One region of the Azoarcus sp. CIB genome, then DNA from elsewhere that is predicted to be linked to it. Evidence: riboswitches for the same ligand, from Rfam matches in the RefSeq annotation. Region 1 holds a riboswitch; the other holds the start of a gene.
What was found. A riboswitch is a leader RNA that binds a small molecule or an ion and turns the genes downstream of it on or off. The one in region 1 is predicted to bind cyclic di-GMP.
Positions count from the first base shown of each region.

Region 1 (3,408 bases):
CCATCCCCACCCCAACCCTCCCCTTGAAGGGGAGGGAGCTATCGTGCGGCACTCAACCCGACATCACCTCATTGCTTGCCGGTTAATAAAAGCACCGAAAACGGATGACCGAACGAAACCGGGGCCGATTGTGGGCGAGGTCGGCAGGCATCTCCTTGATCTTCGACATTTCGCGCACCTGTCATTTCAACGCCCCGCAGCGCATGCCAGAATGCCGGCATCGGATTCGCCCCGGAACCGGACCATGAAAGACGCACCGCCAGCCCCACTCGTGGCCGCGGCCCGCCCGAAACTGCCAGCCGCGATCTGGATGCTCGGCTTCGTCAGCCTGCTGATGGACGTTTCGTCCGAGCTGATCCACAGCCTGCTGCCGGTGTTCCTCGTCACCTCGCTCGGCGCCGGCGCCCTCGCGGTCGGCCTCATCGAGGGCGCGGCGGAGGCGACGGCGCTGATCGTCAAGGTCTTCTCCGGCGCGCTCTCGGACTACTGGGGCAAGCGCAAGCCGCTCGCGGTGCTCGGCTACGGGCTGGGCGCGATCTCCAAGCCCTTGTTCGCGCTCGCGACGAGCTCCGGCATGGTGCTCGGGGCACGCCTGATCGACCGCGTCGGCAAGGGCATACGCGGCGCGCCGCGCGATGCGCTAGTCGCCGACATCGCCCCGCCGCAGATGCGCGGCGCGGCCTTCGGGCTGCGCCAGTCGCTCGACACGGTTGGGGCCTTCCTCGGCCCGCTGCTCGCGATGGGGCTGATGCTGCTGTGGGCGAACGACTTCCGCGCGGTGTTCTGGGTCGCGATCATCCCGGGCTTCCTTTCGGTCGCGCTGCTGTTCTTCGGCGTGCGCGAACCCGAACGCCCGCCCGGCATCCCGGTGCTCAACCCGATCCGCCGCGAAAACCTGCGCCTGCTGCCGCGCGCCTACTGGTGGGTCGTCGGCATCGGCGCGCTGTTCGCGCTGGCGCGCTTCTCGGAGGCCTTCCTCGTCCTGCGCGCGCTCGACGCCGGCCTGCCGGTCGCCTACACGCCGCTGGTGCTGATCGGCATGAACGTCGTCTATTCGCTCACCGCCTACCCCTTCGGCCGCCTCGCCGACGGCATGAGCCACGCGCGCCTGCTCGCGCTCGGGCTCGTCGTGCTGATCGGCGCCGACCTCGCGCTGGCCCGCGGCGCCGACTGGCCCTGGCTCGTCGCCGGCATCGCGCTGTGGGGCCTGCACATGGGCATGAGCCAGGGCCTGCTCGCGACGATGATCGCCGACACCGCGCCGGCCGCGCTGCGCGGCACCGCCTACGGCGTCTTCAACCTCGTCAGCGGTATTGGCCTGCTGCTCGCGAGCGCGTTCGCCGGCCTGCTGTGGGAGCAGTTCGGCGCCTCGTGGGCCTTCATCGCCGGGGCCGCGCTGGCGGGCGCGACGCTGCTCGTCGTGCTCATGCGAGTGCGCTGAAACGTCTGCGCCGATCCGCGTCCTGCCTGCGTCTCCAAGGGGCCTGAATTCGGCCCCCGCGCGCCCTTGACGACCATCAATATCCCTTTCCGAACAAGCCCCTACAGTTGCCGCACGACCTGCCGTTAATGCAGGAGTCGCAGCCTTTGCGGTGCGACGGTTTCGCGCGTCAAGGGCACACCCGTCGAAAGGCGGGGCCGCAAATCCTCCGGGCTAAATCCTCCACGGACATGCTAGCGGGGTTGCCGTAACGATCACCGGATCGAGCGCTCTTGGCGTTTCACGCAGCACCAGGAGACGCGCATCATGCAACACTGCCCCACCCTTCTCGCGATCGCGCTGGCGACCGCCTTTCCCCTGTCCGCGCTTGCCGAGGACGCCGTCCTGCAGGGGGCTCCGCTCACTTCGGGCGAGATCGCCTGGAACCGGGTCCATGTGCAGGTGAAATCGGATCTCGCCCACGCCGCCGGTCGCACCGGCCGCGGTGCGACGGTCGCGGTCCTCGACACCGGCGTGCAGGGCAACCACATCGAACTCGACACCCAGCTCTCCGGCACCCGCATGTACGACGCGACGATCCGCAAGTGGATCGCGCCGACCGACGGCGGCGGGCATGGCACCCACGTCGCCGGCATCATCGCCGGCTCGACCGGGACTGGCTACAGCTACGGCATCGCCCCCGATGCGAAGATCCTGCCGATCAAGGTGTTCGCCAGCGACACCGGGACGGCCAGCAGCACCTCCCTCGCGGCCGGCCTCAAGACCGCGGCGGGCACGCGTGCCGTGGCGGTGATCAACCTGAGCCTGGGCGCGGGCGGTCCGCTCGGCGGCAGCGTCGAGAACGCATTGCGCTCGGCGATCGCCGCCGACAAGCTGGTCGTGGCGGCAGCCGGCAACGAGGGCGGCAGCGCCCCGATCTGGCCCGCGCGCTACGCGAAGGAGAGCTGGGCGAAGGGCCAGATCATCGCCGTCGGCGCCGTCGACGCGAACAACCAGCTCGCGAGCTTCTCCAACCGTGCCGGCGACACCGCGAACTGGTACCTCGTCGCGCCGGGCGTGAGCGTGCTGTCGTCCTACAACGACGGCGGCTACGCGTTCATGAGCGGCACCTCGATGGCGACACCGGTCGTCGCCGGCGCGGCCGCGCTGCTCGAAGGCAGCTGGCCGCAGCTCAAGGCCGGCCAGGTCGCCTCGATCCTGTTCCAGACCGCCACCGATCTCGGCGATCCGGGCGTCGATGCGACATATGGCCGCGGCCTGCTCAACGTCGAGCGCGCGATGCAGCCGGTCGGCACGCTCGCCGTGCCGCTGGCAACTTCGTCGAAGAAGCCTCGGCGCTCGAGCGCCGCCCTGCGCGCCTCGGTCGCGTCGTGGAGCGGACTGCGCGCCGCGGTCGTCGACGGCCGCTTGCGCGGCATCGCGGTCGATGACTTCAACCGCGACTTCGCGACCGACTTCGGCACCGGCATCCGCGCGCCGGCCGTGGAACGCATCTCGGACGCGCTCGACATGGCCGGCCGCTCGCTGCAGTTCACCGAGCAGGTGCACGCCGACGGCTCGCGCTTCGTCGCCGCAGTCGAGGAGCGACGTCCCCAGGGGCTGCGCGCGGCGCACGACGCCCACCTCAGCCTGATCGCCAGCAGCGCGGTGTTCAGCCTTGCCGGCGGGCAGGAGCTGGCCTTCGCGACCGGCAGCCTTGCCGGCAGCTATTTCGGACTCGCCGGCACCGACCACAGCCTGGCGAATCCCTACCTCGGCCTCGCACGCACCTCCGCCCAACTGGCCTTCGGCCTCACGCGCGACGCGCTGAGCTTCAAGGCGGGCGTGCTCGACGCGGGACTCAACGCCGCAATGGTCCGCCAGCACGAATGGTCCGAAGTCAGCGGCGGCCGCGCAGCGATCACCGAGCTGAACTACGCCCTCGGACGCGACAGCCTGATCGGCATCCAGTACGCCGACGTCGCCGA
Region 1 is NZ_CP011072.1:3,917,285-3,920,692, forward strand. Features, by position in the region: gene AzCIB_RS17485 (MFS transporter) at 245-1,441, shown strand; cyclic di-GMP riboswitch class I at 1,606-1,691, shown strand; gene AzCIB_RS17490 (S8 family peptidase) at 1,748-3,408, shown strand, end outside.

Region 2 (3,408 bases), 120 kb from region 1:
AGCAGGTCGCGCGCGGAAAGGTTGATCGACACCTGCAGCGCCAGCCCTGCTGCGCGCCAACGGGCGCACTGCTCGAAGGCGCGGCCGATCACCCACTGGGTGATCTCGCGGATACAGCCGGTCTGTTCGGCGAAGGGGATGAACTGGTCCGGCGGCACGAAGCCGCGCACCGGATGCTGCCAGCGCACCAGCGCTTCGACGCCGGTGATCGCGCCGCTGGCGAGATCGAGGCGTGGCTGGTAATACAGCACGAACTGGTCTTCCTCGACCGCCTGGCGCAGTTCGCCGGTGAGCGACAGGCGGCCGTGATTCTCGGCTTCCGTGTCGAAGCTGACGTCGTACACCGCGCAGCCCGTGCGCTTGCGTTTCGCCACGTACATCGCCGCGTCGGCCCGGCTCATCAGCACGATGGGGTCGTCGCCGTGCTCGGGGAAGGTCGCGATGCCGATGCTGCCGCCGACGTCGAGCTGCCGGCCTTCGACGAATACCGGCGCTTCGAAGGCCAGCAGGATCTTGCGCGCGGTCGCCTCGGCCATCGCCTCGCTGGCCGTGGGCAGCAGCACCGCGAATTCGTCGCCGCCAAGGCGGGCGGGCGTATCGGACGCGCGCACGAGAACCGTACGCAGGCGCTCGGCGACTTCGCACAGCAGGCGGTCGCCAACATGATGGCCGAGCGTGTCGTTGACCTCCTTGAAGCGGTTCAGGTCGATGAGCAGCACGCTCACCGGTTGCGCGAGCCGGCGGGCGAGTCCGAGCGCCTGCTGCAGGCGCTCGTTGAACAGCGCGCGGTTGGGCAGGCCGGTCAGCGCATCCTGCAGGGCCATCGACTTGATCTGCTGCTCGCGCGCAGCGATCGCCAGCCGCATGCGGTTGAAGCTGGCGGCGAGCTCGCCGAGTTCGTCGGAGCGCGTTTCCGGCGGTCCCTGGTCGTACTCCCCGCGCTCCATGCGGCGTGCGAATTCGGCCAGTGCCGACACCGGCCGCGAAATGCTGCGCGCGATCCACAGGCTGCCCGCCACCGTCGCGCACAGGCTGAAGGCCGCGAGTGCGAGCAGGATCACGCGCAGTCCGTCGAACCGCGAGATCGCGTCGCGCAGCGAGCTCTGCAGGATGGCGACGACCGCAGCTTCGTTCTCGCGGCCGAGGACCGAACCGGAAAGCAGGAAATCGGCGCCGAGCAGGTCGGGAGCAATCGCCGGCACGGCGGTTCCCGCCGGCGGGCCGAGCGCGCCCAGCAGGGCGCGGGTCCCTGCCGGCCGCAGCGTCGTCGCGGCAACGTTCCAGCCGCGCTCCCGCGTCCAGGTGGAGAAAGAGACGTCGAGGCCGGTGAGCAGGCCGAGATCCTGCGCGAGCTTGTTGTCGACGCTGAACGCCACCATCACCCACGCGACCGGAACCGGCGCCAGCACCGGCACGACAACGAGCTGGAAGGGCGCATGTTCGATCAACGCGATCGTGGAAGCCGCACCCTTGCGTTCGGCGTCCTCGATCAGGTGCGGAAACGGAAATGCCGCTCGCTCGCCGCTACTGCCCCGTGCCGCGGTCTCACCCAGCACCCGCCGGTCGAGCCCGATCAACATCATCTTCGCGGCGCCGATGCGCGCGCCGTGGTTGTTCAGCGCGGATACGATGGTCGCCTGGTCGCTGCTCATCAGCGCCTGACGCAGGCCGAAATCCGAGGCCAGCACGCTCGCGGCCGTGGTCAGCTGCTGCGTACGATCCTCCATCATGCGCACGAAGATCCGCCGACCGACTTCGACTTCCTTGCGCACCGACTCCCGTGCGTTCTCCGACACCGCCCAGTTCAGCGCAACCAGGGTCACGAGCTGGATCGCCACCAGCAGGAGCGCGACGAAGACGATGACCTGATGCGCGACGAAGCGCGTCATGCTCACGCGGCCGGCGAACAGCTGCGGCAGCGCGCTGCGCGCCCGCTTCAGCAAAGCCCCGGCGGCCTGCAGGGGGCGGGACGAACAACAGGAACCGGGTAGTTGCGCTGCCATCGCTCAGCGCGCCTTCATCCGCGGGCGTACCGACGCACGGGCAGCCGCGCGCCGCAGCCTCGCCGTACGGGGATTGTCGTCGTCGCTCGGGATTGCCGTTTGCATGCTAACGCTCTCGTCGTGGCGCGACCGGTCTGATGAGCTCGGAGTGAGGCGGCTGCACGCCGTGACGATGATTCGTGCGGCGCCTGCCCGATCGCGGCCTGTCTAGTGGCCGCGCGATTGAGCCTCGCCATTCGAATTGTGTCGGAGCGCACCGGCCTCGCCTGCGAAATTGTTCCCCATGCATGCGAATGCGTGGGGCAGGGAGGGAGACTGTCGCCCGCGACGCCATCACGAGCCCTCGTCCGCGCCGCACTGCAGCGCGCGAACCGGGCCCGGCAACCCCGCTATCGTGACCTCGAAAAGGTTGTAGACCGGAAGCTTTGCGACCCCGCCTTTCGTGCGGGAGTGCCGATTTATGTTACGGATTGTTGCGCCCAAGATACGCGGAAGCTTTGACGCGTGTCAATTTGCGGCGGCACGAATTGCGATTTCAAGTCAGAGACTTGTCCGCTTCGCGATACATCGAAAGGAATATGCGTCGGCCGGTGGTGCCGCCCCGTCGGATCGTGCCCCGCGGTCGGATCGTCTCAGACTCCGCCCAGTGCGCCGACCGTTGCGCCGACGACGATCATCCAGATTGGTGCAAACCGCGTCTTCAAGGTCACGGCCATGGTCGCCGCGATCAGCGCCAGCGCGCCAAGCCGGTGATCCGGCGCCGCGATGAAGGGCAGGCTCAGCAGCCAGCCGGTCGCGAACACCAGTCCGACCGACACCGGAGCGAGGCCTGCAGTAAAGGCGCGCACCGCCGGCGCATCGCGGCGCTGCGCCCCCCAGCGGCTCACGCCCAGCGACAGCAGCGTGGAAGGCAGCAGGATGCCGAGCAGCGCAGCGGCGGCGCCGACCACACCGGCGACCTGGAAGCCCAGCACGGGTACAAACAGCACGTTCGGCCCCGGTGCGGCCTGCGCCAGCGCGATCGCGGTCGTGAATTCCGCATCGTCGAGCCAGCCGCGCTCGGCGACGAGGAAGCGATGCATCTCGGGCGCCGTCGACATCGCGCCGCCGATCGACAGCAGCGACAGCATCAGGAAGCGCAGGAAGAGGTCGACGAGGTCGGCCAGCGGCAGGCTGCCCATCATCGGCCGTTCTCCCGGCGTACGATGCACCAGCGCGCGATGCACCAGCCGGCCGTGCCCAGCCCGATCACGACCCACGCGAGCGGCGCCCGGAACACGGTCACCGCGACCAGGGTCGTCAGCCCGAGCAGCGCGCACAGCACCGGCCCGAGCGGATTGCGTCGCAGCGTGCCGAGCATCTTCAGTGCCATCGCGAGGATCAGCCCCGCCGCCACGGCCCCCAT
Region 2 is NZ_CP011072.1:3,795,292-3,798,699, reverse strand. Features, by position in the region: gene AzCIB_RS16925 (bifunctional diguanylate cyclase/phosphodiesterase) at 1-2,003, opposite strand, end outside; cyclic di-GMP riboswitch class I at 2,380-2,468, opposite strand; gene AzCIB_RS16920 (chromate transporter) at 2,636-3,184, opposite strand; gene AzCIB_RS16915 (chromate transporter) at 3,184-3,408, opposite strand, start outside.
Region 2: linked by a shared signal. The riboswitch ahead of AzCIB_RS16925 (bifunctional diguanylate cyclase/phosphodiesterase) and the one ahead of AzCIB_RS17490 (S8 family peptidase) in region 1 are both predicted to bind cyclic di-GMP.